DNA from 4 places in the Blastococcus sp. SYSU DS1021 genome. Region 2 is predicted to be linked to each of the others. Evidence: predicted binding sites of a transcription regulator. Region 2 holds the regulator's gene; each other region holds the start of a gene.
The links. The regulator LexA, encoded in region 2, represses DNA repair genes until DNA is damaged. The targets are predictions, from matches to a motif close to TCGAACANNTGTTCGA.
Positions count from the first base shown of each region.

Region 1: the regulator LexA is predicted to act here: its motif matches at 3,781-3,796, upstream of ACI8AP_RS08340 (DUF222 domain-containing protein).
Region 3: the regulator LexA is predicted to act here: its motif matches at 3,291-3,306, upstream of ACI8AP_RS11565 (DUF6504 family protein).
Region 4: the regulator LexA is predicted to act here: its motif matches at 5,146-5,161, upstream of ACI8AP_RS17605 (DUF222 domain-containing protein).

Region 1 is NZ_JBJHAL010000008.1:125,692-133,376, forward strand. Features, by position in the region: gene ACI8AP_RS08315 (hypothetical protein) at 1-94, opposite strand, end outside; gene gatA (Asp-tRNA(Asn)/Glu-tRNA(Gln) amidotransferase subunit GatA) at 91-1,599, opposite strand; gene gatC (Asp-tRNA(Asn)/Glu-tRNA(Gln) amidotransferase subunit GatC) at 1,596-1,913, opposite strand; gene ACI8AP_RS08330 (ACT domain-containing protein) at 2,134-2,808, shown strand; gene ACI8AP_RS08335 (glyoxalase superfamily protein) at 2,875-3,519, opposite strand; gene ACI8AP_RS08340 (DUF222 domain-containing protein) at 3,918-5,954, shown strand; gene ligA (NAD-dependent DNA ligase LigA) at 5,988-7,685, opposite strand, start outside.
Region 2 is NZ_JBJHAL010000012.1:40,287-47,971, forward strand. Features, by position in the region: gene miaA (tRNA (adenosine(37)-N6)-dimethylallyltransferase MiaA) at 1-898, shown strand, start outside; gene dapF (diaminopimelate epimerase) at 895-1,767, shown strand; gene ACI8AP_RS10970 (hypothetical protein) at 1,772-1,978, opposite strand; gene hflX (GTPase HflX) at 2,093-3,583, shown strand; gene ACI8AP_RS10980 (phosphatase PAP2 family protein) at 3,642-4,364, shown strand; gene ACI8AP_RS10985 (hypothetical protein) at 4,336-5,379, shown strand; gene lexA (transcriptional repressor LexA) at 5,383-6,150, opposite strand; gene ACI8AP_RS10995 (LysM peptidoglycan-binding domain-containing protein) at 6,356-6,868, shown strand; gene ACI8AP_RS11000 (hypothetical protein) at 6,994-7,685, shown strand, end outside.
Region 3 is NZ_JBJHAL010000013.1:42,918-50,602, reverse strand. Features, by position in the region: gene ACI8AP_RS11585 (carotenoid biosynthesis protein) at 1-370, opposite strand, end outside; gene ACI8AP_RS11580 (phytoene desaturase family protein) at 367-2,022, opposite strand; gene ACI8AP_RS11575 (GNAT family N-acetyltransferase) at 2,019-2,612, opposite strand; gene ACI8AP_RS11570 (YbaK/EbsC family protein) at 2,609-3,157, opposite strand; gene ACI8AP_RS11565 (DUF6504 family protein) at 3,393-3,716, shown strand; gene ACI8AP_RS11560 (SAV_6107 family HEPN domain-containing protein) at 3,716-4,225, shown strand; gene ACI8AP_RS11555 (DNA polymerase III subunit alpha) at 4,222-7,685, shown strand, end outside.
Region 4 is NZ_JBJHAL010000027.1:21,908-29,592, reverse strand. Features, by position in the region: gene ACI8AP_RS17625 (hypothetical protein) at 49-1,413, opposite strand; gene ACI8AP_RS17620 (aldehyde dehydrogenase family protein) at 1,522-2,391, opposite strand; gene ACI8AP_RS17615 (aldehyde dehydrogenase family protein) at 2,388-3,833, opposite strand; gene deoC (deoxyribose-phosphate aldolase) at 3,839-4,834, opposite strand; gene ACI8AP_RS17605 (DUF222 domain-containing protein) at 5,172-6,683, shown strand; gene upp (uracil phosphoribosyltransferase) at 6,752-7,375, shown strand; gene ACI8AP_RS17595 (Gfo/Idh/MocA family protein) at 7,378-7,685, shown strand, end outside.

The sequences.
Region 1 (7,685 bases), on a different contig from region 2:
CGAAGACGGCCCGGCCGGTGACGGCCCAGCCGACGATCCCGGCGAGGACGACGAAGGCGGTGAGGGCCCAGGCGGCCTTGAGCGGGCCGTTCACGCCGCGCCGCCGATCGCGTCCAGCAGCGCGTAGCCGCGGGCCGCGTCCTGCGCCGCCTCCAGCGCGGCCGCCACGCGGTAGCAGCGGTCGTCGGCCAGGGCAGGCGCCATGACCTGGAAGCCGACCGGCAGGCCCTCGGAGAGCCCGCACGGCACCGAGATGGCCGGGATGCCCGCGAGGCTGGCCGGCAGCGTGCACAGGTCGGCGGCGTACATGGCGATCGGGTCGTCGACGCGGTCACCCAGCGACCACGCGACGGTGGGGCTGGTCGGGCTGACCAGCACGTCGACGTCGTCCCACGCGGTGGTGAAGTCCCGCGTGATCAGGGTGCGCACCTTCTGCGCCTGCCCGTAGTAGGCGTCGTAGTAGCCGGCCGACAGCGCGTAGGTGCCGAGGATGATCCGGCGCTTCACCTCCGGGCCGAAGCCCTGCTCGCGGGTCAGCGCCATGACCTCGTCGAGGTCGCGGCTGCCGTCGTCACCGACCCGCAGGCCGTACCGGACGCCGTCGAAGCGGGCCAGGTTGGACGACGCCTCGCTGGGCGCGATCAGGTAGTACGCCGGCAGGGCGAGGTCGAACGCCGGGCAGGAGACCTCGCGGACCTCCGCGCCCATGCTCTCCAGCAGGGCCACCGTCTCGCGGAAGCGAGCGAGGACGCCGTCCTCGTAGCCGTCGGTGTGCCCCTCCCCGCCCAGCTCGCGGACGACGCCGACCTTCAGCCCGGCCAGCTCCCCCTGGGCGCCGCGGCGCGCGGCCTCGGCCAGCACGGGCACCGGCGCGTCGATGCTCGTGGAGTCCAGCGGGTCGTGCCCGGCGATGGCCTCGTGCAGCAGTGCGGCGTCCAGCACCGTCCGCGTCATGGGGCCGGCCTGGTCGAGGCTCGAGGAGAAGGCGATCAGCCCGTAGCGGGAGACCGAGCCGTAGGTGGGCTTGTGGCCGACCAGCCCGGTGACGGCGGCCGGCTGGCGGATGGACCCGCCGGTGTCGGTGCCGATGGCCCACGGGGCCAGCCCCGCGGCGACCGCGGCCGAGGAGCCACCCGAGGAGCCACCCGGGATGCGGTCGGTGTCCCAGGGGTTGCGGGTGACCTGGTAGGCGGAGTTCTCGGTGGACGAGCCCATCGCGAACTCGTCCATGTTGGTCTTGCCGAGCAGCACCGTGCCGGCGGCCTTCAGCCGTGCGGCGACGGTCGCGTCGTAGGGCGGCCGCCAGCCCTCGAGGATCCTGGAGCCGCTGGTGGTGGGCACGCCCTCGGTGACGACGACGTCCTTGAGGGCGAGAGGAACGCCGGCCAGCGGGCCGAGCTCGGCCCCGGCGGCGCGGGCGGCGTCGACCTCGCCGGCGGCCTGGAGCGCGGCCTCGGCGTCGACGTGCAGGTAGGCGCCGATGACGGCGTCCTGGTCGCTGATCCGGTCGAGGTACGCGCGCGTCACCTCGACCGCGCTCACCTCGCCGGCCTGCAGCGCCTCGCTGAGCGCGGCGGCGCTCGTGGTCGGGATGGTCACGCCTCCTCCCCGAGGATCCGCGGGACCCGGAAGCGGTCGTCCTCCGCGGCCGGGGCGCCGGCGAGGACGACGTCGCGGGGCAGGCTCGGGCGGGCGGCGTCGGGGCGCATGACGTTGGTCATGGGCACGGCGTGCGTGGTCGGGGCGACCTCGGCGACGTCGGCCTTGCCGACCTGCGCCACGGCGTCCAGCACGGCGGCGAGCTGGCCGGCGAAGAGATCCAGCTCTTCGTCGCTCACGGCGAGCCGGGACAGGTGTGCCAGGTGGGCCACCTCGTCACGGGTCAGTCGACCCTTCGGGGAGGGGGTGCTCATGCTGCGGCGGAACTCCACTTCGGCGGTGCCCGGCGGCCCGCTCTCGGCCCGGGGCGTGACCGGGCCACTCTACGTGGGGCCCTCCGGACGCCGGTCAGCGTGAGAGGCTCCTCCCGATCGCGATCGACGGAGATCGAACGAGGCCCCCCTCCTCCCCACCGCTCGCAGGCTCGCGGCGGGCCCCGGAAGGGGGCCATGGGGCCCATGACCCGGAGGAACCGTGTCCTATCTCCTGCGCCTGGTGCTGCCCGACCGCCCGGGCATCCTCGGTGCGGTGGCGACCGCACTGGGCACCGCAGGCATCGACATCGTCTCGGTGGACGTGCTCGAGCGGGGCAACGGGATCGCGGTCGACGACGTCGTCGTGGACCTGCCGGGCGACCGGCTGCCCGACAGCCTCATCACGGTGGCGCAGGCGGTCGACGGCGTGCGGGTGGAGTCGCTGCGCCCCTTCGCCGGCCCGCTGGACACCCACCGCGAACTGGACCTGCTGGATGCGCTCGCCCGCGGCGATCGCCCGCCGACCGAGCTGCTGACCGCGTCGTTGCCGCGGGTCTTCCACAGCGGCTGGGCGGTGATCCTCGACGACTCGGGGCAACCGGCCCCGCTGACCGAGGGCGCGGTGCTCGCGGCCTCGGACGCGGCGCCGGCCTTTCCCGGCCTCACCTTGCCGTGGCTGCCGCTGAGCGGCCCGCGGCTGCTGCCCAGCGACGACCCCTGGCTGCCGGAGCGGTGGCAGGAGATGGCCATCGAGATGATGGCCGTGCCCTACGGCGCCGGCCGGGCCATCGTGCTCGGCCGCTCCGGCGGCCCGGCATTCCGCCGGTCGGAGCTCCTCCGCCTGGCCCACTTCACCGGGATCGCGACGACGGTCGCCCACCTGCCGCCGCCCTGACCGGCATTCGGCGACCGCCACCAGCGGCCGGCACCCCGCTCGGGCGCCACCAGGACCGCTCGCCGCTCAACCGGAGGAACCCACCGCTCCCCACGCGGGCAGCAAGCGCCGGGCCTCCGCATCGGTGGGCTCGTTGAGGTGGAGATGGTTGCCGAACGGGTCGGCAAGGGTCAGCACGCGAGCTCCCCACGGCGCCTCCTCGATCTCGGGCACCCAGACCGCCGGGCCCCATACCGGCACCTCCGCCCGGCGGGCGTTCAGCTCCTCCCGGAGGGAGTCCAACCCCGCGATCCAGACCAGCACCGTGGCTCCGGCGCCGGGCGTGTAGGCGACCTCGGTCAGGTGCAACGTGGTGGACGCCTGGGTGACCTGCCCGTAGAAGGGCGTCCCCTCTCCGCCCGACGGGCCCCCGAAATCCAGGCGGAACCCGAGGAAGTCGACGTAGAACTGCAACGCGACGTCGACGGAGAAGATCCGCAACACCGGGATGGTGGTGCCCGACCCACCCCCCGGCACCCGCACCGGGGACGGCGCGAGCCTGGCGTTGAGGGTGTTCCAGTCCGCCGCGCCCAACTGGCGCGCCACCAGCTCCAGGCACTGGCCGTGCGTCAGCTCGAGCCCCTGCCGCTCGCGCAGCGCGGCGCGGAGCCGCCTGGCCATCTGCTTGGCGGACCGGCTGTCCGGATCGCGCCTCGACTCGGCGTCCGACATGGATCCTCCGATCGGCGAACCCGTCGATGCACGCCAGTGCTCGCGTTGCTGACTGGTTCGCCGTGGTGGACCGGTGGACAGGTCAGTGAAGTCACGATGCGTTCACCACACCCCCGGGGGCGCGAGCGGCCGGCCGCATCAGCCGAGCAGGAACCTAGGCAGCCGCAGCAGGTCGGTCAACCCCCTTCCGGACGCCTCGAGGCCTGATCGCTGAGCCCCTGACCTGCGCCTTCTTCGTGCTTCGCTTGCACCGACGCTCCTTCGAACATATGATCGAAGGCATGACCGGGACGACGTCAGGGACGACGCTCCCTCCGTCCGCGTCGGGTCGTCCGGCATCGGGCGCCTCCGCTGCCTCGGCGCCCGCCGCCGGCTGGGCCACCGGTCCGCTGGGTGCTGTGCAGGCGGCGGACCGGGAGATCGCCCGGCAGACCGCGCTGCGCGCCCGGGCGGTCGCCGAGTTCGCCGCCACCCGTCCCGCCTCGGCCGATCGCCCGGCGGGCCAGCCGGGGGCCATGAGCGAGGAGCGCCGCGCCGCCCGGCCGGAGGTGCTGGCCGACGTCAGCGAGTGGGCAGCGCAGGAGCTGGTGGTGGCCCTGTCGATCTCCACCCAGGCGGCCGAGCAGCTGCTGACGCGATCGCTGACGCTGGTGCACCGTCTCCCGGGAACGCTGGCCGCACTGGAACGCGGGGATCTCCACCCGGGACACCTCTGGCCGATGCTCGAGCGGGTGGCGCCGATCGCCGACGCGGCGAAGCGGGCCGCCGTCGAACGGGAGCTGCTCCGGTGGATGTCCGGCCGGGTGACCACACCTGCGCAGCTCGGCGCCAAGGCGCGCCGGCTCGGCCTGGCCCGTGACGCACGCGACGAAGCCGCCCGGCTGGCTGCGGCCCTCCGCGAGCGAGGCGTCTCCGTCCGGCCCGATCGCCGCGAGGGCATGGCGGTCCTCGGCGCGCTGCTCACGGTGCCCGAAGCGCAGGGGCTGCTGGATGCGCTGGGGCGCTACGCCGACAATCTGGACGACCCGGACGACCGCAGGACGCGCGGCCAGAAGATGGCCGACTGCCTGCTCGACCTGGTGCTCCGGCCGGAGCAGAACGAACTGCCCGCCGTGCAGGCGCAGCTGACCGTGGTCGCGGGGGCGCGAACCTTGCTCGGCGGCGACCAGCCGGGTGAGATCGGCGGTGAACCCGTACCGGCCGAGGTCGTCCGCGCGCTCGCCCGCGCCCTGGGCCTGCTGCCCGGGCCGGCGCCGGATCCCTGCGGCGAGGGCGCCACGACGGCCGCGGACGGCCACTCGCCGACAGGAGATGGCCGGGCCGACAGCCGGCCGGAGGACGCCCACGGCACCGACTCCTCGCCCGACGACGTCTGCCCCACCGTTGCCTGGCCGCTGCACACCCGGGCCACGGAGTGGCGGGAGGCCGACGAGCGGTGGTGGGCGGAGGTCGAGGCCCGCGCTCTCCGGGGCGAATGGGGCGGCGCGGAGTACACCCCGGAGGACGAGCTCCTCCGGCGGTGGGCCGAGGAGGCCCGCTTCGAGGCCTGGCTCGAAGCAGCCGGGGCGTTCTCCGAGCCGGCGCCGGACCCCGAAGCGGAAGGATCCCCCGATCCCGGGCTGGAACCGCAACACGACCCCGGCCCTGACCCGGAACCCGACCCCGGGCCCGGCACCGAGGTGGAACCAGGGACAGACGACGGCGACAGCTCCTCTCACTGGGCCAACGCGCACGGGTCGCTGCAGGCCGCCGCAGACGCCCTGCTCGGCCTGGACCGGGCGATCGGTCGCGCCCGGAGGATGGTGGCCGACGCCCAGCGCGCCGACCGCCAGGACGAGAGCGCGTGGCTGCGCAGCGCCGCCGGCCGGGTCACTCGTGCGCCGAGCGATCTCGACGCCTGCGCCGACGCCGGGGAGTCCCGCCGGGCAGCCCTCGCCGCGCTGCTCGATGCGAGCAGCGGCGGGACGCTGGTCGACCGGCCGCGGATCGCGGTGGTCGACGAACTCACCGGCGCGCTGCTCGCGCTCACCGACAGCCGCGAACTCCGCCGCCTGGCCCACTGCGGCGACGCCGCCTGCCGCCGCGCGCCGACCCGGTGCACGCACGACCTCACCGGCCGTCCGGGGCTCGACCCGCCCGGCCCGACCGACGGGTATCGACCCGGGGCCGCGCTCGACCGGTACATCCGCGCCCGCGACCGCCGCTGCCGCTTCCCGGGCTGCCGCCGGCGCGTCCCGCTGGGCGGGGAGCTCGACCACGACCGCCCCTACCCCGAGGGGCCGACGAGTGCGGAGAACCTCACCGGCTTCTGCACCCGCCACCACCGGGGCAAGCACCAGGCGCCCGGCTGGGCCTACGACCTGGCGCCCGACGGCACGCTCACCGTCACCACACCGACCGGCATGGTGGCGAGCACGACTCCCCCGCCCTACTGACCCAGGTGATCGTTGGCGCACCCGGCCGCGGGGCTACTCGCTGCCGTCGCCGATCGTCGCGACCTCGCGGGCGGCGTCCGGCCCCTGCTCCAGCAGCACCCGGAAGCCGTCGTCGTCCAGGATCGGTGCCTTCACCTGCACCGCCTTGTCGTACTTGCTGCCCGGGTCGGCGCCCACGACGACGAAGCCGGTCTTCTTCGACACCGAACCGGTCACCTTGCCGCCCCGCTCCTGGATCGCCGCGATCGCCTGGTCGCGGCTGAAGTCGCGCAGCGACCCGGTGACGACCACGGTGACGCCGGTCAGCGGTCCCGGGGGTGCGTCCTCGGCCGCGTCGGCCATGCGCACCCCGGCCTGCCGCCACTTCTCCACGACGTCGCGGTGCCAGTCGACGGCGAACCAGTCGCGCACCGACCTCGCGATCGTCGGACCCACGCCGTCCGCGGCGGCCAGCTCATCCTCCGTGGCGGCGATGATCCGGTCCATCGACCGGAAGTCGCGGGCCAGCGCCTGCGCGGCGGTGGGCCCCACGTGCCGGATCGACAGCGCGACGAGCACCCGCCACAGCGGCACGTCCTTGCGGACCTGCAGGTTGGTCAGCAGCTTGGCGCCGTTGGCCGACAGGGTGCCGTTCTTCCGCGTGAAGAACGGCGAGCGCTGCAGCTGCTCCTCGTCGAGGAAGAACAGATCGCCCTCGTCGGTGAGCAGCCGGCTCTGCAGCAGTGCGACCGCCGCCTCGTAGCCGAGGTTCTCGATGTCGAAGGCGCCACGCCCCGCCACGTGGAAGACCCGTTCCCGCAGCTGCGCCGGGCAGGACCGGGCGTTGGGGCAGCGGATGTCGGCGTCCCCCTCCTTCTCCGGCCGCAGCTCCGTGCCGCACTCGGGGCAGTGGGTCGGCATGACGAACTCGCGCTCGTCGCCGGTCCGGGCCGCGACGACCGGGCCCAGCACCTCGGGGATCACGTCACCGGCCTTGCGGATGACGACCGTGTCGCCGATCAGCACGCCCTTGCGCTTCACCTCGCTGGCGTTGTGCAGGGTGGCCAGCTGCACCGTCGACCCGGCCACCTTCACCGGCTCCATGAAGGCGAACGGCGTCACCCGGCCGGTGCGCCCGACGTTGACCCGGATGTCCAGGAGCTTCGTCGTCGCCTCCTCCGGCGGGTACTTGAACGCGATCGCCCACCGCGGCGCCCGGGAGGTCGACCCCAGCCGACGCTGCAGCGCGACCTGGTCCACCTTCACCACGACACCGTCGATCTCGTGCTCCACCGCGTGGCGCTGCTCGCGGTAGCGCTCGATGTAGGCCCACACGCCCTCGAGATCGGGGACGACCTCGAAGCGGTCGCTCACCGGCAGCCTCAGCGCGCGCAGGCCCTCGTAGGCCGCCGACTGCCGCTCCGGCTCGAAGCCCGTGCGGGCGCCCAGCCCGTGGACGACCATCCGCAGCGGGCGGGACGCGGTGACCTTCGGGTCCTTCTGCCGCAGCGAGCCGGCCGCGGCGTTGCGCGGGTTGGCGAACGGCGGCTTGCCCTGCTCCACCATGGCGGCGTTCACGTCGGCGAACGCGGCGACGGGGAAGTAGATCTCGCCGCGGACCTCCAGCAACTCCGGGACGTCGTCGCCGGTGAGCTGCTGGGGGACGTCGTCCATCGTGCGCACGTTGGCGGTGACGTCCTCGCCGGTCACCCCGTCGCCCCGGGTGGCGGCCCGGACCAGGCGGCCCCGCTC
Region 2 (7,685 bases):
GATCGTCGGCCCGACGGCGACCGGCAAGACCGCGCTCGCCGTCGAGCTGGCCCGGCGGCTGGGCGGCGAGGTGGTGAACGCCGACTCGATGCAGCTCTACCGCGGCATGGACATCGGCACCGCCAAGCCCGGTCTCGCCGAGCGCGGCGGGGTGCCGCACCACCTGCTCGACCTGTGGCACGTGCGCGAACCGGCATCGGTGGCCGAGTACCGGCGGCGAGCGCGAGCCGAGATAGACCGGCTGCGGGCCGCCGGCACCGTGCCGCTGCTCGTCGGCGGCTCGGGGTTGTACGTGCGCGCCGTCCTCGACGAGCTGGAGTTCCCCGGCACCGACCCGGTGGTCCGCGCCCGCCTGGAGGGGGAGCTCGCGGACGCCGGTCCGGCCGCGCTGCACGCCCGGCTGGCCGGGCTCGACCCGGCCGCCGCCGCGGCCGTCCTGCCCAGCAACGGCCGGCGGATCGTGCGCGCTCTCGAGGTGATCGAGCTGACCGGTGGGCCGTTCCGCGCCGAGCTCCCCGAGCCGCGCCCGCACTACCCGGCGGTGGTGCTCGGGCTGGACCGCGAACCCGCGGAGCTCGACGAACGGATCGCCGTCCGGGTCGACCGGATGTGGGCCGCGGGGTTCGTGGACGAGGTGGCGGCGCTCGCCGCCGACGGGCTCCGCGAGGGGCCGACGGCCTCCCGCGCCCTCGGCTACGCCCAGGTGCTGGCCCAGTTCGACGGCGCGCTGTCGGCCGAGGAGGCACGCGAGCGCACCGTCACCACGACCCGCAGGTTCGTGCGTCGGCAGCGGTCCTGGTTCCGGCGGGACGCCGCGACGATGTGGCTCGACGCCGCCCGGGCCGACCTGGCCGACGCAGCGACCGGGGTGATCACCGGCCGTACGATCGATCCGTGACCTCCTCGCCGCGCGTGCTGCTCGGGCACGGCACCGAGAACGACTTCGTGGTGCTGCCCGACCCCGACGGCACCGTGTGGGCCGGCGACCGGCTGGATGCCGCCATGGTGCGGCGGCTGTGCGAGCGCCGGGCCGGGCTGGGGGGCGATGGCGTGCTGCGGCTGGTGCGCAGCGCCCACGTGCCCGACGCTCCCGCCGTGCTGGGGGAGGACCTGCCCCGGTGCGAGTGGTTCATGGACCACCGCAACGCCGACGGCTCCTACGCGGAGATGTGCGGCAACGGCATCCGGCTGTTCCTGCACGCGCTGATCAGCGAGGGGCTCGTCGACCGCGCCGCCTGCGCCGACGGCCTGCTCGTCGGCACCCGGGGCGGGCCCCGCCGGGTGGGCGCCGGTGCCGACGGCGGCTACTGGGTCGACATGGGCCCCGCCCGCCCGTTCGGCGAGGGCGAGGCGCTGCTCGACGGCCGGGCGTTCGCCGGTCTCGCCGTCAGCATGGGCAACCCCCACCTGGCCTGCCTGACCGACGTGCCCGTCGAGCAGCTGGACCTGACCGGTACCCCGGCGTTCGACGAGGGGCTGTTCCCGGAGGGCGTCAACGTCGAGCTGGTGAACGTCCTGGAGCCGGGTGCCCACGTGCGGCTGCGGGTCAGCGAGCGCGGGGTGGGCGAGACGCGGTCGTGCGGCACCGGCGCCTGCGCCGCGGCCTACGCGGCCCTGCGTGCCGCGGGCGCCGACGAGGGCACGGTCGTCGTCGACGTCCCCGGGGGCCGCCTGTCGGTGCAGGTGACCCCCGGGACGACGGTCCTCAGCGGTCCGGCCGTGCTGGTGTCGGCCGGCACGCTGTGCCCGGAGTGGCTCCGGGCCTGAGGCGTCAGCGGCGGTCGTCGTCGGGCGGCAGCGGGACCATCGCGTCGTCGTCGCCGGTGGCCGGAGGGGTGGGTGGCGCCCCCCGGCCGCTGTCCTGGTCGGCGCCGGCACCCATCGGGTTGCGCGGCGGGCCGCCGATGCCCTCGGGGTCCCGGCCCGGGTCGTCCAGCTCGCTGTTCGAACCCAGCCGGCTCGATCCGCTCTCGCTCATCGGTTCCTCCTCCGTGCGTCGCGTTCGTCGCGCTGGCCCTACCCCTGCCGCCGGTCGGGATGCATCCGGGGCGTCGATGCGTTGTACCGGGCGATGACAACTCAGGTGCTTTCCATGCAGGACCGTGCCACGCTGGAGACGATGACGACCGCCCCCGACGCCCTGCCCCTCGACGAGCAGGCCGACCTCGACACCCGCTCCGCGCCCACCGGGCGGTGGGCCGAGGCCGACGACACCACCGGCTCCTACGCGCTCGAGGCGCGCGGCGCCCTGCGCCGGGTGGCCGGTCTCTCCACCGAGCTCGCCGACGTCACCGAGGTCGAGTACCGGCAGCTGCGACTCGAGCGCGTCGTGCTCGTCGGCGTCTGGACCGAGGGCACCCAGGCCGACGCCGACCGCTCGCTGGCCGAGCTGGCCGCCCTGGCCGAGACGGCGGGCTCGCAGGTGCTCGAGGCGGTCAGCCAGCGGCGCGACAAGCCCGACGCTGCCACCTACGTCGGCTCGGGCAAGGCCAACGAGATCCGCGACATCGTCGCCGCCACCGGCGCCGACACCGTCATCTGTGACGGTGAGCTCACCCCCGGCCAGCTCAACCAGCTGGAGAAGGTGCTCAAGGTCAAGGTCGTCGACCGGACGGCGCTGATCCTCGACATCTTCGCCCAGCACGCGACGAGCCGGGAGGGCAAGGCCCAGGTCGAGCTCGCCCAGATGCAGTACATGCTGCCGCGGCTGCGCGGTTGGGGTGAGTCGATGTCCCGGCAGGCCGGTGGCCGGGTCGCCGGCGGTGGCGGCATCGGTACCCGCGGACCGGGTGAGACGAAGATCGAGACCGACCGCCGGCGCATCCGCGCCCGGGTGAGCAAGCTGCGCCGGGAGATCGCCGGCATGGCGACCGCCCGCGCCACCCAGCGGGCGAGCCGGGGACGCAACGCCGTGCCGAGCGTGGCGATCGCCGGGTACACCAATGCGGGCAAGTCAAGCCTGCTCAACCAGCTCACCGGCGCCGGCGTGCTGGTGGAGAACGCGCTGTTCGCCACCCTCGACCCGACGGTGCGCCGGGCGCAGTCGCCGGACGGCCGGGAGTACACGCTCACCGACACCGTCGGCTTCGTGCGCCACCTGCCGCACCAGCTGGTGGACGCGTTCCGCTCCACGCTGGAGGAGGTCGCCGCGGCGGACCTGCTGCTGCACGTGGTCGACGGCTCCGACCCCGATCCGCTCGGTCAGATCGACGCCGTCCACGTCGTGCTGAGCGAGATCGACGCGGCCGCCGTGCCGGAGGTCATCGTCGTCAACAAGGTCGACGCGATGAGCGAGGAGGACATCCTCACCCTCCGCCAGGCCCTGCCGGGCGCGGTCTGGGTCTCGGCCCGCACCGGCGTCGGCATCGACGCCCTCCGCAAGCTGGTGGCCGAGCGGCTGCCGCACCCCGACGTCGAGGTCGACGTGCTCGTGCCCTACGAGCGCGGTGATCTCGTGGCCCGGGTGCACCGGGACGGCGAGGTGCTCGGCGAGCGGCACGAGGACGGCGGCACACGGCTCACCGCGCGGGTGGACGGCGCCCTCGCCGCGGTGCTCGAGGAGTTCGCGGTCCCGGTGGGCTGAGCTGGGGCGGTCGATCGGCTCGGATCACGATCCGGTCACGGGCCGGTACGGTGGCGGCGTGACCAGGGGCGCGGTGCGGGTGGCCGAGTCACCGCGCGCCGCCCCCGTGGTCCCGCCCGGCCGGCCGCCGTGGTGGCTGGTCGCCGTGGCGCTGCTGGTCGGCGTCCTCATCACCGCCGACCTGCTCCGCCACGGGCCGTCGGAGCGGATGGACCTCCGGGTGTCGGAGATCGTCAGCGACTGGGGCCTGAGGGACACGCCGGGCTACCCGGCGGTGTGGGTGGTCACGCAGCTCGGCGGGCGCGTGACCATCCTCGTCGTCCTCGCCGGCCTGGTCGGCTACCTGCTGTGGCGGCGCGGCACCTGGATGCCGGCCCTCCGCGTGCTGCTGGCGCTCGGGGTGCTGACCGCCGGGGTGTACGCGATCAAGCACGGGATCGGGCGGACGGCGCCGGCGTTCCCGGGCTCCTACTTCTTCCACGCCGACGGCGCCTCGTTCCCCTCCGGTCACGTCGCCAACGCAGTGCTCATGTGGGGGGTGGCCCGCTGGCAGGCGGTCGAGTACGGGCTCCCGCCGGCGGTACAGCGGACCTTCTGGTGGCTGAGCGTCGTCGGGCCGGTCGCCACTGGCGCGGCGATGGTGTCGCTGGACTTCCACTGGGTCACCGACGCGGTCGTGGGCGCCGCTGTCGGGATCGTCCTCCTGGGCGTGGTTCATGCACTGGACGCGATGGTTCTGTCACGCTTGGTACGTGCCCGAGCAGGCCAAGCGAGTTCCTAGCCGCGCCCGGCGGCGTCGGCTCGTCGTCGCGAGCGCCCTGACCGGCGCCCTGGCCGTGCTCGTCCCCGGGTCCGCGTCGGCGGAGGAGCCGGCGCCGGAGGTCCGGTGCGCCATCACGGACCCCCGACTCGCCGAGCTGTCCGGCCTGGTGGTGGTAGGAGAGCAGATGCTCGCCCTCAACGACGGCGGTGACCGGGTCGAAGTCCTCGGGCTCGATGCCGCCTGTGCGGTGGTCGACGTGCAGGCCGGGGCCGCGGACCCCTTCGACCCCGAAGACCTCGGCGTCGGCTCGGACGGGAGCGTCTGGATCGCCGACACCGGTGACAACGGCACGAGCCGTGCCACCGTCGCGCTGCATGTCCTCCGGCCCGACGGCGCGGCAGCGCTGCATCGGCTGACCTACCCCGACGGCGCGCACGACGCCGAGGCGCTGCTCCTGGCCCCGGACGGGACGCCGTACCTCGTGACCAAGGAAGTGCTCGGCTCCAGCGGGGTCTACCGGCCCGCCGCCGCGCTCGTCGACGGCGGCACTGTGCCGATGGAGCGGGTGGGCACGGTCAACGTCACCCTCACCGGAACCCCGGGTGGCCCCGTGGGTCGTGCGGGGCAGTTGCTGATCACCGGAGGTGCCGTTGCCGGCGACGGGAGCGCACTGGCGCTGCGCACCTACACGGACGCCTACGTGTGGCCGCTGTCCGGTTCGGACGTGCCCGGTGCGCTGGCCGGCGAACCGGTGCGGGTGGCGCTCCCCGAGTCGCCGCAGGGCGAGGCCGTCAGCTTCTCCGCCGACAACCGGGCGCTCGTGGTCGCGAGCGAGGGCCTGCCCAGCGCCGTCACCGTGGTTCCCCTGCCCGCCGCGACCGCCGCCGCGAAGCCGACTCCCGCGGAGGACCCGCTGCCGTCCTTCGCGGAACTCACCCGCTCGGACCGCTCGCCGATCGCCTCGGCGCTGATCGCCGCCGTCGTCGCCACTCTCGTGGTCTGGGTGGGCGGGAAACTGCGCCGCCGGACCTGACCCTCAGACCCGGCGCAGGACCGACACCACCCGCCCGAGGATCGTCGCCTCGTCTCCGGGAATCGGTTCGTAGGCCGGGTTGTGCGGCAGCAGCCACACGTGACCGTCCCGGCGCTTGTAGGTCTTCACCGTCGCCTCGCCGTCGATCATCGCCGCCACGATCTCCCCGTTCTCGGCGGTCGGCTGCTGGCGGACGACGACCCAGTCGCCGTCGCAGATGGCGGCCTCGACCATCGAGTCGCCGGCCACCTTGAGCATGAAGACGGTTCCCTCGCCGACCAGCTCGCGCGGCAGCGGGAAGACGTCCTCCACCGCCTGCTCGGCGAGCACTGGGCCACCGGCGGCGATCCGGCCCACGAGCGGGACATAGGCGGGCGCGGCGGCCTGCACGCCGTCGCCGACCACGGGGGGTTCGACCGGTGCGGCGGTGGCCCGGCCGGCATCCCCGGGCAGTCGCACGTCCAGGGCGCGCGGGCGGTTCGGGTCGCGCCGCAGCCAGCCCTTCTTCTGCAGCACCGAGAGCTGGTGCGCGACCGAGGATGCCGAGGACAGCCCGACGGCCTCGCCGATCTCACGCACCGACGGCGGGTAGCCGCGCCGGTCGATGGAGTCGCGGATCACCTCGAGCACCCGCCGCTGCCGCTGGGTGAGCCCGTCCCCATCGGCCGCGCGGTCGGGAAAGGCCCGTACCGACGCCGAACCGTCCGCCGTCCCCGGGGCCACGCCCGCGGTGCCGCCCCGGTTGCCGGACGTCCTGCTCGAGTCCGCCACGTCTCCTCCTCGCCGGCTGCCCGCGCAGCTCTCGACCCTCGTCGTCGGAGGAACGGTAGCGCCGATCGGCGGCCACTTCAAACAGGTGTTCGAAACTTTCCCGTGTCGCTCCCCAAGTGTCGGTCCCATCCGGTAGACATCGGACAAGCGTTCGAATCGAACACACGTTCGCGTCCGGCGGGTGCCGGCCAGGAGGGCTGAACACATGACGAGCAGCACGGCACTGCGGGTCCGCGGCCAGGTGTCGGTCGACCCGGGGGAGCGGCGCGCCGGTCCGCCACCCGCCCGGCGTCTCCGGGTGCTCCCGCCGCCTCGCTCCTACGCGGAGATGCCCGAACCTCTGCCCGCGCCGGCTCGCGGGAGGATGAGCGGCCCACGGGCGACGGTGGGGCGATCGCCCGGCCGGGGGCGTCGGGAGCGGGTGGAGCAGCCGCCGCTCCGGTTGACGTCGCGCGGCCGTCGTGTGCTCGCGGTCCTCACCCTCCTCCTCGCCGCGGGCGTGATCGTCCTCGGCAGCGCCGTCCTCGGGGATGCGGGTGGCGGATTGGAGCTCATGGGGACGACCAATGTGATCGTCGAGCCGGGTGACACGCTCTGGTCCATCGCCGGCGCGGTCGCCGACGGGCGCGATGTCCGCGACGTCGTCGTCGACATCCAGCGGCTGAACGGGCTCGGCTCCGCGGCCATCTCGCCTGGTCAGGTCCTCGTCCTGCCCTGACGGCCCCGTAGGGCTCGGTGCCTGCGCGCCAGGGCGAGGTGTTCACAACGCGGCCCGGCGACTTCGTCAACCCTCAGTACAGGCACGTTCACCGTGCGTGCTGGTCGGCCACCTACGGTACGTCCGTGTCCAGCGTCATGGAGAACCGCGCCGCCGTGTTCACCACTCGTCCCCAGGCCGTCGAGGTCCACCAGGCGGGTGCCTGGTGTGCGGGGGAGCTGTTGGGGTGGCGACACGACGACTCCGGCGCGTGCCAGATGTGGGTGCGGGTCGTCGCCGGAGGCGAGGAGCAGGCGCTCTGGATCGACCTGGGGGATGTGCGGCTCCCGGAGTCGCCGGCCGTCGAGGTGTCCCCGGTGACGCAGGCGATGCCCGCCTCCCTGTCAGCGGCACCGCTGCGTGACGGTCCGTCGACCGATGTCGAGGCGACCGCCAGCCTGCCGCTGCTGCGCGACCGCTGCGAGCCGCGAACCGGTGCCCAGCGGCCGGGCGGTCGCCGGCGCGCGCCGGAGAGCGACGCCGTGCAGGCCGCGCCGGCGTCCTCGGTGCCGGTGCCGGTGCCGCCCCCGGGTCGGCACCGCGCTCCGGCCACCGAGTCCGGCCCGGTCGTGGGCCGGCACCGCGCCGCCGACACCGACCTCTTCCCGGCCGTCGTCGAGAGCGCGCCGGACGCGCAGTCCCCGACCCGTGAGGACCGACCGCGGGGCGGTGGCTGGTCGGTGCCCGCGGCCCGCTCCGCGAGCACGGTCGAGACCCGCTCCACGGCGAGCGGCTGGACCCCGCCGGCCGACGTCGACCAGGATCTCCTGACCCGCCC
Region 3 (7,685 bases), on a different contig from region 2:
TGGGCCAGGCCATCATCAGCCAGGCCAGCGGCACCAGGAACGGGACGCCGAGCAGGGTGGGGCCGAGGACGTCGCTGTAGCGGTAGCTGCCGTAGGGGAACCCGGTGGCCACCCCGACCGACTCGAACGCGATGGCGACCGACGCGACCAGCACGAGCACGCCCAGCCCGGTGCGGGCACCCCGGCTCAGCCCCGCGTGCGCGACCGACAGCGCCGAGCCGAGCAGCACGATGCCCCAGGAGACGACGTCCCGGTCGGGGCCCGAGGTGAGCGGGTAGGCGATCGCCGTGGCGACCAGCGCCGCGACCAGCAGGACGGGGACCACGCGCGCCGCGGTCGGTGCCGGCGGTGCCGCGGTGGTGGTCGTCACGCCCTTCCCGCTCCGTCCCGGATCCGGCGGACCGCGCGGCCGGCCGCCGCCCGCGCGCGGGGCAGCGCCCGGCGGTCGGCGAGGACCGTGCGGGCCGCCGTCCGCCCGGAGTTGCCCGAGACCCCGCCGCCGGGGTGGGTGGAGGCGCCGGAGAGGTACAGGCCGGGGAGCCCGGGCACGCGGTAGCCCGACAGGCCAGGGGCCGGGCGCAGGGCGAACATGCTGGCCAGGCCCATCTCCACGTGCATGACGTTGCCACGGGGGAGGGACAGCTCCCGCTCGAGGGCCAGTGGGGTCTGCACGTACGTCTCCCGGACCGAGGCGGCGAACCCGGGGGCGTGGCGGTCGACGGCCTCGATCAGCCGCCGGGCCTCGGTGTCGGCCAGGGCGTCCCAGTCGCCGCCGTCGGCCAGTGCGTACGGGTACCACTGGCCCCAGATCGTGACCACGTGCCGCCCGGGCGGGGCCAGGGTGTCGTCGCTCGCGGAGAACGACATGGCCAGCGGCACCGGCTCGCGGGGCAGCTGCCCGGCACCCCAGTCGCCGTGCGCGGCGGCCAGCTGCGCCCGGTCGGTGCAGAGCAGCTGGAGGCCCTGCAGCGCCTCCGGCCCGGCACCGGGGTAGGACGGCGGGGCGTCGGTCAGGGCACGGACCACCAGGCCGAAGCCGTTGCCGACCGGTGGGGCGGCGTCGGCCAGGACCGGCGGGGCCGCGTCGCCGGCCAGCTCCCGGGTGACGCCGATGTGGCAGGCGGCCACCACCGCCGGGGCCCGGACCACCCGGCCGGCGCGGGTCTCGACGCCGGCGACCCGGCCGTCCTCCACGAGCAGCCGCGCGGCGCCGTCGCCGAGCACGACCCGGCCGCCGTCGGACTCCAGCCGCCGGCGCAGCGCCTGGGTCAGCCCGCCGGAGCCGCCCACGGGGTGCCCGGGTGGGACGTCGTGCAGCAGCGCCACCCAGCCGACCATCGCCGCGGTGCCGGGCTCGGACATCGGTGGGCCCGACTGGGCGCCGAACCACGCCAGCGCCGCCTTGAGCCGCTCGCTGCCGAACCACTTGTCCAGCAGGGCGTCGCCGGAGCCGAGGAAGTCGACCGCCAGCTCACCGCCCGGGGTGCGCGGCCGTCCCTCGGTGGGCGCACCCAGCGGCCAGAACGACCGCACCAGGCCACCGGCCGACGGTGCGCGGCCGAAGGAGGCGACCACGGCCCGGCTGCGGGGACCCCAGACCTCGACGAACCGGCGGTAGGCCGCGGCGTCGGCCGGTCCGCAGGCGGCCGCGATCGAGGCGCAGGTGGCGTCGAGGTCCACGGCGAAGACCAGCGGCCGGCCGGCCGGCCCGGGATCGCCGGGCGAGGGGGCCGGCGCGAAGCCCCACGGGTCGCAGTCGACGTAGCGCAGCCCGTGGGCGGCGAGGTCGAGCTCCTCGACGATGCCGCTGTGCCGGACGATGACGTGCGCGCTGGACCCGCGGTCCACGCGGACCCCGGGCCAGCGCTCCACGGTGGAGACCGCCCCGCCGAGGACGTCGTCGGACTCGACGACCTCCACGGACAGGCCCTCCCGGGCGAGGTAGCAGGCGGCCACGAGGCCGTTGTGGCCGGAGCCGACGACGACGACGTCCACGGGTGCGGCGGGTTCGGGGGCGGTCACGACCGGGAGTTCGTCGCGGAGGGGTCGCGCGGATGCAGCGGCAGCCGTGCGCCCAGGATCGCGAAGGGGCGGGAGTCGCCGGGGAAGTGGTAGCCGCGGGCCAGGTCGACGAACCCGTCGGCGCGGTACAGCCGGAACGCCTTGGTGTCGGCGTCCGGTGTGGAGAGCAGGGCGACCGGGTGCGGCAGGCCCTCGACCAGCGCGTGCAGCAGCCGCCGGCCCAGCCCCTGGCTCTGCGCGTCGGGGTGGACGTGCAGCTCGCAGACCTCGAAGGCGCCGGGCAGCCACTTCTTCGCCGTGCGGCGGTCCAGCGCCGCGCGCACCTGGTCGTGCCACCACTGCCCGGGGGCGATGAGGTAGCCGTACCCGAAGCCGACCAGCCGCTCGCCCTCCGGGGTCTGCGCGAAGGCCCCGACGGCGCGGAAGCCGGGCCGTTCGGTGTGCTGGATCGCGTAGCCGTACCGGCCGGCGACGATGCCGGAGTCGTAGCCCATGGCCAGCCCGTAGATGGCCAGCACCTCGTGCATGTGCTCCCGCATCCAGGGGACGGGGAGCTCGAGGATCCGGGTGGCCGGGCGGGTGCCCGTCACGGCGCGACCCCGGTGGCGTCCGACAGGTCGCCGCCGCCGACCGTCGTGGCGGTCCCGTCGAGCGGACCGCCGCCCACCTCGGCCGCGGTGCCGGCGGTGATGCGGAGCAGCTCGTCGTAGCTGGTCGGGAAGACCGCCGTCGGGTGCCCCGCCGCGGCCCACAGCCGGTCGTACCGGGCGAGCTCCACGTCGACGAGGGTGCCGAGGGGGGCCGGATGCCCCACCGGGGCCACCCCGCCGATGGGCTGGCCGGTGTGCTCGCGGACGACGTCCGCGGGGGCGGGCGCCAGGGAGCCGACGCCGAGCAGCGCCGCGACCTGGACGACGTCGACGCGGTGCGCGCCGCTGGTGAGGACGAGCAGGGGCGCGCCGTCGGCGAGGAAGAGCAGGCTGTTGACGATCGCACCGACCGGCACGCCCAGCGCGGCGGCGGCTGCGGCCGCGGTGCGGACCTCGGCGGGGAGGACTCTCACCTCACCCTCGGCGCCGGCCGCGGCGAGGGCCCGGGCGACGGCGGCCACCCGGGGGTGCGGGGGTGGGCTCATGCACTGATCCTGCCACCGCCCGGAAAGAGGCGCGCCCGGTGTGTCCCGTCCGGCGGGGGGTGCGGGCGCGGTCGACGGACACGCCGTGGCCTGGCTTGACGAGGGGTGGGCGCTCGGGTCTACTGGTCGTCGTTCGAACGCGTGTTCGAACGACGTCCGGCCCGTCCTTCCCGGCTCTCTTCCCCGCCGGTGGGGTGGCGGGCGTGCGCGCGGGGTGAGGCGTGGGGAGGCTGTCATGAGCCGGGTGCTCGGTGAGGTCGTCGGTCGGGCCGGCGAAGAGGTGCAGGTCGAGCGCGGCCCGCTGGGGCCGGTGCAGTTCTGGCGCGGGCAGTCCCGGTACGTCGTGGGCGAGCTGCTCGACTCCTGGCTGGAGACCGCGCCGTGGTGGCTGCGGGACGCGGAGGCGGGCGGTGCGTCCGACGACCTGGTGGCGCCCCGTGAGGTCTGGCGGGTGGAGGCGGTGCGGGCCGGGCGGTCCCGGATGAGCTTCGCCGGCGTCTACGACCTGACGTGGGACGCCGCCGGCAACCGCTGGTGGCTCGTCCGGGTGCACGACTGATGGGCGCCGCACGAGCCGTGCCGGCCGGCCAGCTGCCGCTGCCGCCCGCGTTGCCCGCCGCGGCCGCCGGGCTGCTCCGCCAGGCGCACCGCGGCCTGGCCGAGGCGGCCGCGGCCACCGATCCGCGGGAGCGGTACGCCACCGCGCACCTGGCGGCGCTCCGGGCCGCCGCCGCGGTGCTGGCCGCCCGCACCCGTCCCGAGGGCGGCCGCCGGCGGCCGCGCAGCGCCTGGGTCCTGCTGGGGCAGGTCGCCCCCGAACTGGGGGAGTGGGCCACCTTCTTCGCCGCCGGTGCGGCCAAACGCGCCGCGGCGGAGGCGGGGTTGTCCCGGGCGGTCACCGAGCGGGAGGCCGACGACCTGGTCCGTGACGTGCGGGGCTTCCTCGCCGTGGTCGAGGCCGGGCTCGGGGTCGACGCACCGCCCGAGCCGCCCCGCTACCCGAGGCCGCACGTGGTCGGCGGGGCGCCGTCCCGGTCGGGGTCCCGGTCCACCGGGTCCCGGACGTGAGTGACCCCTTCGTCCACCTGCACGTCGCCTCCGGCTACTCCATGCGGTACGGGGCCAACCACCCCGCCGATCTGGTGGCCCGGGCCGCCGAGCACGGCATGCCGGCGCTGGCCCTGACCGACCGGGACGGGCTCTACGGCGCGGTGAAGTTCGCGCTGGCCTGCCGGTCGGCCGGGGTGCGGCCGATCTTCGGGGTCGACCTGGCGGTGGCGCCGGCGCTGGGTACCAGCGTGCCGCCGGCGCTCGCGCACGTGCTGGGGGAGGAGCCCTCCGCGGCCCGGTCCTCGCGGTCGCGGGCCGCGGCGCCCCCGCGCCGGACCCCGGCCCGGGGCGGGGTGAACGTCGACCCGCGGCTGCCCAGGGTCACCTTCCTCGCGCGGAACGGGGCCGGCTGGCGGTCGCTGTGCCGGCTGACCAGCGCCACCCACCTGCGCGGCACCCGCGGCGAGCCGGTGAGCTCGCTGGCGATCGCCGCCGAGCACGCCTCCGGGCTGGTCCCCCTGCTCGGTCCCGACTCCCCGGTGGGCCGGGCGCTGCTGGCGGGTCGGGCCGACCTGGCCGGCCAGCAGCTGGACGCCTGGCGGGCGGTCTTCGGGCCGGGGCTGGCGCTGGAGGTGGTGCACCACCGGGGCCGGGGTGACCGGCAGCGCGCCCAGGCGCTGCTCCGGTTCGCCGCCGAGCAGCAGGTGCCGGTGGTCCTGAGCAACGCGGTCCGGTACGTCGACGCCCTCGACGCCCCGACCGCCGACGTGCTGGACGCCGCCCGGCGGCTGGTCCCGCTCGGCGCCCGGCACGTCGACCGCACCACGGCCGAGGGCTACCTGAAGTCGGGCAAGGAGATGGCCGAGGTCGCCGAGGACCTGACCGGCCCCGACCGGGACGCCGCCCTGCGGCTGCTCGAGCGCACCGCCCGGCTGGCCGAGCAGTGCGCCGTGGACCCCGCGGGCGACCTGGGCATCGGCAGCGTGCGGTACCCCGAGCTGGACGTCGTCACCACGCCGGCGGAGCGGGGGATGGGCCCGGCGCAGGTGCTGCGCGCCCGGTGCGAGGCGGGGCTCGGGCGGCGGGGCGTGGTGCCCACGACCCGGGTGCGGCAGCGGCTGGAGGAGGAGCTCGGGGTCATCGACTCCCTCGGCTACCCGTCCTACTTCCTCACCGTCGCGGACGTGGTCGACCTCATCAAGAGCTTGAGGGTTCGCGCGGCGGCTCGCGGCTCGGGCGCCGGCAGCCTGGTCACCTACCTGCTGGGCATCTCCGACGTCGACCCGCTGCGCTACGGGCTGCTGATGGAGCGGTTCCTCTCGCCGCTGCGCCACCAGCTGCCCGACATCGACATCGACGTGGAGTCCGCGCGCCGGATGGAGGTCTACGACGCGGTGATCGACCGCTTCGGCGCCGACCGGGTCAGCTGCATCTCGATGATGGACACCTACCGGGTGCGCCACGCGATCCGCGACGTCGGGGCCGCGCTGGGCCTGCCGCAGGCGGAGGTCGACGCCGTCGCCAAGGCGTTCCCGCACATCCGGGCCAACCAGGTGCACGCCGCGCTGCGCGACCTCCCCGAGCTGCGGGCCAGCCGGTACGGCTCGCGCCGCGCCGGCGGCACCGGCGACCTCGACCTGCTGTTCGACCTCGTGTCCCGGCTCGACGGGCTGCCCCGGCACATCGCCCTGCACCCGTGCGGGGTGCTGCTCTCCGACGCCACGCTGCTGGACCGCACCCCGGTGGAGAGCAGCTACCTCGGCTACCCGATGAGCCAGTTCGACAAGGACGACGTCGAGGAGCTGGGGCTGCTCAAGCTGGACCTGCTCGGCATCCGGATGCAGTCGGCGATCGCGCACGCCCTCGACGAGATCGAGCGGGTCGACGAGGAGGCGGTCGACATCGACGCCGTCCCGCGGGACGACCCGACGACCTTCGAGCTGATCCGCAGCACCCGCACGCTCGGCATGTTCCAGATCGAGTCGCCGGGGCAGCGCGAGCTGGTCGGCAAGTTCGGGCCGCGGACGTTCGAGGACATCATCATCGACATCTCGCTGTTCCGGCCCGGACCGGTGAAGAGCGACATGGTCACCCCCTTCCTCATGGCCCGGAACGGCTGGCGCGAGGTGGAGTACCCCCATCCGGACCTGGAGTTCGCGCTCGCCGAGACCGCCGGGGTGGTCGTCTTCCACGAGCAGGTGCTGCAGGTGGTGGCCCGGATGGCCGGCTGCACGCTGGCCGAGGCCGACGAGGTGCGCCGCGCCCTGGGGGAGAAGGACGCCCACCCGGAGGTGCGGGCGTGGTTCGTGCCGCGGGCGCTGGCTGCCGGCTACCCGGTGGAGGTGGCCGAGCGGGTGTGGGAGGTGCTGGCGTCCTTCGGGTCGTTCGGTTTCTGCAAGGCCCACGCCGCGGCGTTCGCGCTCCCCACCTACCAGTCGGCCTGGCTGAAGACCCACCACCCGGCGGCCTTCCTGGCCGGGGTCCTCACCCACGACCCCGGCATGTACCCGAAGCGGCTGATCCTCGACGACGCCCGCAACTTCGGCATCCGGGTGCTCGGCCTGGACGTCAACGCTTCGACCGGCAGCTACCGCGTCGAACGGCTGGTCGCGGACGACGACGTGGACGACGACGCGACGAGCCCTGACCGTGAGGTGGAGGCTGAGAGTTCGGGCTGGCGGCGTCCGGAGTGGATGCCCGCGGCGATGCCCGACCCGACGCGGTATGGCATCCGGCTGTCGCTGGCCGACGTGAAGGGCATATCCGACGACGAGGTGGCGCGGGTCGTCGCCGGCCAGCCCTATCGGTCACTGACGGATTTCTGGGCGCGGGCGTCGGTATCCCGCCCGGTGGTCGAGCGGCTGGTGCTGGCCGGTGGTTTCGACTCGCTCTACGGCTTCGGCATGCGGGACCGGGAGGCCGGCCGGCCGACCCGCCGGCGCCGGCAGGTGACCCGGCGCGACCTGCTGCTGCAGATCAGCGAGCTCGACCGGTGGAGCCGCAGCGGCGCGCGGGCGACGTCCGACGGGCAGCTGAGCCTGGACCTCATGGGGCTGGAGCTGTCCGAAGAGTCCGCCGGGGAGCCGGCCGGCCCGGAGTGGGCAGAGAGCAGCGGATTGCCCGAGTTCACCGACGCCGAGCTGGTGCGGGCAGAGCTGGAGGTGCTCGGGCTGGACGCCAGCCGGCACGTGATCGACTTCTACCGGCCGTTCCTGTCGGCGCTCGGCGCGGTGCCGGCCGGTGAGCTCCTCGGCTGCCGCAGCGGCGCGGAGGTGCTGGTGGCCGGCGTCAAGGTGGCCACCCAGACCCCGCCGATCCGGTCCGGGCGCCGGGTGGTGTTCGTGACCCTCGACGACGGCACCGGCTGCACCGACTCGACCTTCTTCGAGGACGCGCAGGGCCCCTACGCCGCGACGGTCTTCCACTCGTGGCTGCTGGTCATCCGCGGGGTGCTGCGCCGGACGGGGCCGCGCGGGGT
Region 4 (7,685 bases), on a different contig from region 2:
GCGACGACGGCGGCCCGTCCCGGTTTCCCGGGGCGGGCCGCCGTCGTCTCAGTCGCGGAAGACCAGGGCGCCGCTCACGGCGGTGACGACCTCGTCCCAGGCGGGGCGCAGCTGCCCGGCCTCGGCCGCGTCCAGGGGCTCGTCGGGCTGCCGATCGGCGCGGGCCACCGCCCGGCCCAGCGGGGAGGTGGGGGCGAGCAGCTCGTCGACCCGGGTGAGCCGGGCGTACTCGGCGAGGTCCCGCACCCCTTCGGCCGGCTGCACGAGCGCCCGGTGGGGGACCAGACCGGCGGCGCCATCGGCGACCTCGGCCAGCACCTCCGAGACCTCGGTGAGGTCGTAGCGGTCCTGCTCGGCGGGCAGCGGCAGCGTGTCCGTGTCGGCGACCTCGGGCCAGGTGGCGATCTCGACGAGGTCGTGCTGCTCGTTGCCGGCGCAGAAGCGGGCCAGGTCGGCCGGGGTGTCGAAGACGAACACCTCTCCGTCGCGGCCGAGGAAGCGGGCGACGTCCTCGACGTAGCAACGCAGGGTCACCCCGGCGCCCTCGGGGACCACGATCTCGACCGGCAGGATGCCGACCGCCTCCCAGAACTCGGCGGCGGCGGCGACCGCGGCGGGGGAGGCGGTGACCCGGCTCCCGCGTGCGATGGTGCTCACGCCCGGCCGGCCGGCCACCGAGGTGGCGGTCGCACCGGCGGGCGCGCCGGCGGCCGTCTCCGCCTGCTCGGGCAGGTCCTCGTCGGCGAGGGCGCCGAGCTGGTCGTCCGCGGACTCGGCGGCCGAGGGGTACTCCTCGATCGTGGCGGTGCCCCCGCCGGTCCAGTCGAAGTGGTCCGAGAGCTCCTCGACGACGTCCTCCCACAGCTCGTCGAAGACCGTGCCGACGCCGATCCACGCGTCCTCGCCGGAGCGCCCGGCGAAGGCCTCCACGCCGAGCCCGAGAGAGCCGATCTCCGGCTTGGCGGCGAACTCGGCGACGGCCTCGAACTGCTCCTCGTCGTCGTCCTCGGTGGTGTCCAGGCACTCGGCGAGCCGGCTGACGATGTCGACGGTCGCGGCGAGCTCCTCCACCGCCCACCGGTCGGGGTCCTCGGCGGCGACGTCGTACACCCCGTCGAGGTCGTACCGGTGGTCCTCGTCCGGGGTGAGGTCCGCTGCGTCCAGACCGGCGACGACCGGCCACACCGGGTGGTCGGCCAGGTCGTGGTCGGTGCGGGTGCGGCAGAAGGCGGCGAGCTTCTCCGGCGACGGGAAGAGGTGCACCGTGGCGCGCCCGCCCGCCCCGTCACCCTCGGTCGTGCCGAGGAACGCCTGCCACTCCTCGCCGTCCTCCTCCCACGGCGGAGCCCACAGGGTGTATCCGGTGCGGTCGTCGAGGGTCAGTGCGATGGGGACGATGCTGGGCCTGGCCACCGCACCATCCTGCCTTGTCGGCTCGGAGTTGCACCTCCGGGCCGCGCGGCGGGACCCCGAGGTCGATCATGTGGCCGGCGCGGCCGTGGATCGCCTCCTGCGGCCTGCTCAGATCCCCATCGGGTGCCACACCGTCTTGGTCTCGAGGAACGGGGTCATCCGGGACAGCCCGGGGTCGACGGTCCAGTCCGGCTCGGTGGCCGGCGGGCGGACGACGCGCTTGATCGTGCCGGCGGCCTCGCGCTCGAGCTCCATCGCGCGGTCGGCCGGAGCGCCGGTGAGGTCGATGGCGTCGACGTCGGCGTGCTCGGCCAGCCACGGGCCCAGCTCCCCGGCGTCGCCGGTGAGCAGGTTGACCACCCCGCCGGGTACGTCGCTGGTGGCGAGCACCTCGCCCAGGGTGACGGCCGGGATCGGCCGCTCCTTGGAGGTGACGACGACGGCGGTGCTGCCGGTCGCGAGCACCGGGGCGAGAACGCTCACCAGTCCGAGCAGCGACGACTGCTGGGGCGCGAGGACGGCGACCACACCGGTGGGCTCGGGCAGGCTGAAGTCGAAGTACGGCCCGGCGACGGGGTTCGCGCCGCCGAGGACGGCGGCCAGCTTGTCGGTCCAGCCGGCGTACCAGACCCAGCGGTCGATGGCGGCGTCGACGGCGGCCCGCGCCTTGGACGCCGACAGGCCCTCGGCCGCGCCGACCTCCTCGCAGAACTGGACGTGCCGGCCCTCCATCACCTCGGCCACCCGGTAGAGGACCTGGCCGCGGTTGTACGCGGTCGCGCCCGACCACTTCGCGAAGGCGCCGCGGGCGGCGACGACGGCGTCGCGGGCGTCCTTGCGGCTCGCCCACGCGACGTTGGCGAGGAAGAGGCCCCTGGCGTCGGTGACCTCGTAGGTGCGGCCGGACTCCGAGCGCGGGAAGGCGCCGCCCACGTACAGCTTGTAGGTCTTGCGGACGGCGAGACGATCGCTGCTCACTGCTCGGCACCCTTCAGGTATGCGGCCAGACCGTGCCGGCCGCCCTCTCGCCCGTAGCCCGACTGCTTGTAGCCGCCGAACGGCGACGTCGGGTCGAACTTGTTGAACGTGTTGGCCCACACCACGCCGGCGCGCAGCTGGTCGGCGATCTTCAGGATCCGTGACCCCTTCTCGCTCCAGATGCCGGCCGACAGCCCGTAGGTGGAGTTGTTGGCCTTGGCGACCGCCTCGTCCGGCGTCCGGAAGGTGAGCACCGACAGCACGGGGCCGAAGACCTCGTCGCGGGCGATGCGGTGCGCGGGGGAGACGTCGGTGAACACCGTGGGCGGGAACCAGTAGCCGCGCTCGGGCAGCTCGCAGGCGGGCTGCCAGCGCTGCGCGCCCTCGGCCTCGCCGATGTCCGACAGCTCGCGGATGCGGGCGAGCTGCTCGGCGCTGTTGATCGCGCCGATGTCGGTGTTCTTGTCCAGCGGGTCGCCCACCCGCAGCGTGCCGATCCGCCGTTGCAGGCTGGCGATGACCTCGTCGTGGATCGACTCCTGCACCAGCAGCCGGGAGCCCGCGCAGCAGACGTGGCCCTGGTTGAAGAAGATGCCCTGCACGATGCCCTCGACGGCCTGGTCGATCGGGGCGTCGTCGAAGACGATGTTCGCCGCCTTGCCGCCCAGCTCCAGCGTCAGCTTCTTGCGGGTGCCGGCGACCGCGCGGGCGATCTGCCGGCCGACGTCGGTGGACCCGGTGAAAGCCACCTTGTCGACGTCGTCGTGCTCGACGACCGCGCGGCCGGTGTCGCCGGCGCCGGTCACGATGTTCACCACGCCCGGCGGCAGGTCGGCCTGGCGGCAGACCTCGGCGAACAGCAGCGCGGTGAGCGGGGTGGTCTCGGCGGGCTTGAGGACGACGGTGTTGCCGGTCGCGAGCGCCGGGGCGACCTTCCACGCGAGCATCAGCAGCGGGAAGTTCCACGGGATGACCTGGCCGGCGACGCCCAGCGGCTTCGGTCCCGGCCCGAGGCCCGCCCAGTCCAGCTTGTCGGCCCAGCCCGCGTGGTAGAAGAAGTGCGCCGCGGCCAGCGGGACGTCGACGTCGCGGGACTCCCGGATCGGCTTGCCGTTGTCCAGCGACTCGAGGACGGCGAACTCGCGGGCGCGCTCCTGCAGCAGCCGGGCGATGCGGAACAGGTACTTGCCGCGGTCGGCGGGGCGCATCGGACCCCAGGTCCTCTCGAACGCCTTCCGGGCGGCGCGCACCGCGCGGTCGACGTCGGCGGTGGTGCCGGTGGCGACCTCGGCGAGCACCTCCTCGGTGGCCGGGTTCACCGTCTTCAGCGGCTCGCCGGAGCCGTCGACGAACTCGCCGTCGACGAACAGGCCGTACGAGGGGGCGATGGTGACGATCGACCGCGACTCGGGCGCGGGGGCGTACTCGAAAACGCTGGTCATCGCTGTCAGTCCACCGTGACGTAGTCGGGGCCGGAGTAGTGGCCGGTGCGCAGCTTCTGCCGCTGCAGCAGGAGGTCGTTGAGCAGGCTGGAGGCGCCGAAGCGGAACCAGTCGGGGTCCAGCCAGTCGGGGCCCACGGTCTCGTTGATCAGCACGAGGTGCTTGATCGCGTCCTTCGTCGTCCGGATGCCGCCGGCGGGCTTGAAGCCGACCTGCCGGCCGGTGGCGAGGCGGAAGTCGCGGACCGCTTCCAGCATCACCAGGGCGACGGGCAGTGTGGCGGCAGGGCTCACCTTGCCGGTGGAGGTCTTGATGAAGTCGCCGCCGGCGAGCATGGCGATCCAGCTCGCGCGCCGGACGTTGTCCAGCGTCATCAGCTCGCCGGTCTCGAGGATGACCTTGAGGTGTGCGTCCCCGCAGGCCTCCTTCACCGCGACGATCTCCTCGTAGACGTCGAGGTAGCGGCCGGCCAGGAACGCGCCGCGGTCGATGACCATGTCGATCTCGTCGGCGCCGTTCGACACGGCGTCCCGGACGTCGGCCAGCTTCACCGCACGGCTCGCGCGGCCGCTGGGGAAGGCGGTGGCGACGGCGGCCACGTGGATCCCGGTGCCGGCCAGCACCTCCCGCGCGACGCCGGCGAGGTCGCCGTAGACGCAGACGGCGGCGACCTGCGGCGTCGTCGGGTCCGACGGGTCGGGCTGCTTGGCCTTGGCGGCCAGGCTGCGCACCTTGCCGGGGGTGTCGGCGCCCTCGAGCGTGGTCAGGTCGACCATCGAGATGGCGGTGTCGATCGCCCACGCCTTCGAGGTGGTCTTGATCGACCGGGTGCCCAGCTGCGCGACGCGCGCCTCGGCGCCCACCTGGTCGACACCGGGCAGGCCGTGCAGGAAGGCGCGGAAGGCCGAGTCGGAGCGGGTCACGTCGTCGTACGGCGGCGACGGCGCGTGCACCGCGGGGGTCGCCCCGGGCAGCGCGTCGGGGTCGAGCACGTGGGTCATGCCGGCCATTCTCCCCTGCCGGGGGACCGGTCCCCGAACGCGCTCACCCGCAGGGGCGGTCCTGACCCGCAGCCGAGCTCGTGACGTTCCCGCGGGAACGTGCTCGGGGCCTTCGGATCGCGAGTGACCGACCCGCCGGTGGGCGTTCCCGCGGGAACGCGCTCGGCCCCCTCGGACCCGGGTGGCGGACCCCCCGGTCGGGCGTTCCCGCGGGAACGTCCCCCTTGCTGGGGGTGGCGCCCCGTCCGTCGGGCGCTCCCGCGCGGGAACGTGCCTGCTGGGCCGGAGATGTCACCCCCCGCTCCTACGCTTCGATCACACGTCCGAAGGAGGCGTCGTGGTGGAGAAGTCCGTGCCGGAACTGGCACGCGAGATCGCGTCCGGCGCGGTGCGGCTGGCCGCCGCCACCGCCGCGTGGCTGCGGCTCGTGGCCGAGTTCGATCGGCGGGAGGGCTGGCGCGCGGTCGGGATCCTGTCGTGCGCCCACTGGCTGGCCTGGCAGTGCGGCATGGCCCCGGGCACGGCCCGGGAGCACGTCCGGGTCGCCCGGGGTCTCGGTGCGCTGCCGCTGATCTCCGCCGCCTTCGCCGAGGGGCGGTTGTCCTACTCCAAGGTCCGGGCGTTGACCCGCGTCGCGGAGCCCGACACCGAGCGGGAGCTGCTGGAGACGGCGCTCGAGGCCACGGCCTCGCAGGTGGAACGCCTGGTCCGCTCGTGGCGGCGGGCGGACCGCGCCGACGAGGGGACCATCGCACTGAAGCGGCAGTTCCAGCACTGGTGGGACGACGACGGCATGCTCGTCGTACGGATGCGCCTTGCGCCCGAGGAAGGTGCGGACTTCCTCGCGGCGGTCGACTCGCTGGCCGAACGCGAAGCCCGTCGGGACCGCGCCGCGGCGAAGCGGGCAGCCGCGGAGCGGGAAGCGGGCGTGGCCGGAGGCCTGGAGCGGGACGAGGACCTGGAACGGGAGGAGATCGCGTGCGCCCGGGAGCGGACGGGGGCCCGGCGCTGCACGGCGGTCGCCCGGCTCGCCGGAGCCGCCCACCACGCCGACCGGCGGCCGGGTGACCCACCCCGGCGCGAGGTCGTGGTGCACGTCGACGCCGCCGTCCTCGCCGACGACGCTGCCGCCGGGCAGGCCTACCTCGATGGCGGCCCGGCGCTGCACGCGACCGAGGTCCGGCGGATGCTCTGCGAGGCGACCGTCGTGACCATGCTGGAGTGCGGGCGGGAGGTCCTCGGCGTGGGCCGCAAGCGCCGGCTGGCCACCCGCGCGCAGCGGCGTGCGCTGCTGCGCCGGGACGGGGGCTGTGCCCGGCCGGGGTGCACCGAGACGCGGATCGAACGGCTGCACGCCCACCACATGCGGCACTGGCTGTTCGGTGGTGGGACGGACCTCGACAACGTGGTGCTGCTCTGCGACGTCGACCACGGATCGGTGCACGAGCTGGACCTGGTGCTGACCCGGCGCGACGGCCGGTTGGTCGCGCTCGCCCCCGACGGGCGGCGGGTGTGGGGCGCCGCGGACGCCGCCTTCACCCATGGTCTGGCGGGTCTGGCCGGGAGCCCCGAGGTCCCCGCCGAGGCGGCCTTCGTCGGCGTGCAGCCGGTCGACGAGCTGGCCGCCCGCCGCCCGGAGCCTCGGCCGTCCCCGCGACCGGCGGCCGGTGCCCCCGGTGCGTCGGCGGACCCGTTGTTCCCGGACGGGAAGCCGCCGCTGCCCGACGCGATGCGCGCGGGGGGCGAGCGCATGGACATGGCCTGGGCCGTGGGTGTCCTGATGGGGAACCGGGACCTGCGGCCTCGCTTGGCCGCCGAGGCCCGTGGCAACCCGTTGGTGGCCGCCTGAGCGCCAGGTCGGAAGGCGCCCCCAGTGACCGGGCGAACGCAGCGCCGGGTGCCGATACGGTGTCCGGCGTGCAGCTCACCGTCGTCGACCACCCGCTCGCCCGTGCCCGCCTCTCCCGGATGCGGGACGAGCGCACGGACAACGCCATGTTCCGCGCCGCCCTGCGCGAGCTCACGCAGATGCTGGTCTACGAGGCCACCCGCGACCTCGCGGTGGCCGAGGAGCCGATCACCACCCCCGTCACCACGACGACCGGCTACCGGCTGGCCGCGCCGCCGCTCATCGTCCCGGTGCTGCGGGCGGGCCTCGGCATGGCCGACACCGCGCACGGGATGCTGCCGGAGTCGCAGATGGGCTTCGTCGGGCTCGCGCGCAACGAGGAGACCTTCCAGCCGGAGGCCTACATGGCCTCGCTGCCGGAGTCGCTCGTCGGCCGCGACGTCTTCGTCCTCGACCCGATGCTGGCCACCGGCGGATCCCTCGTGCACTGCTGCCAGCTGCTCACCGCGCGCGGCACGACCTCGATCACGGTGCTGTGCGCGCTCGCCGCTCCGGACGGCATCCGCCGGCTGGAGGAGAGCGGGCTGCCGCTGCGCGTCTTCACCGCCAGCATCGACGAGGGGCTCAACGACAAGGCCTACATCGTGCCCGGCCTGGGTGACGCCGGCGACCGCCAGTTCGGCGCGGTCTGACCGTGCGCTTCGGAATCCTCGGCACCGGTCACTGGGCGCGTGCCGTGCACGCGACCGCCCTCGCCGGCCACCCGTCGGCCGAGCTGGTGGGCGTGTGGGGCCGCGACCTCGCCAAGGCGAAGGCGCTCGGCGCGGAGTTCGAGGTCCCCGGCCACGGCGACGTCGAGGCGCTGCTGGCCGAGGTCGACGCCGTGGCGATCGCGCTGCCGCCGGACGTGCAGGCGTCGCTCGCGGTGCGCGCGGCGGAGGCGGGCAAGCACCTGCTGCTGGAGAAGCCGATCGCGCTCGACGTGGCAGCGGCCGACCGGGT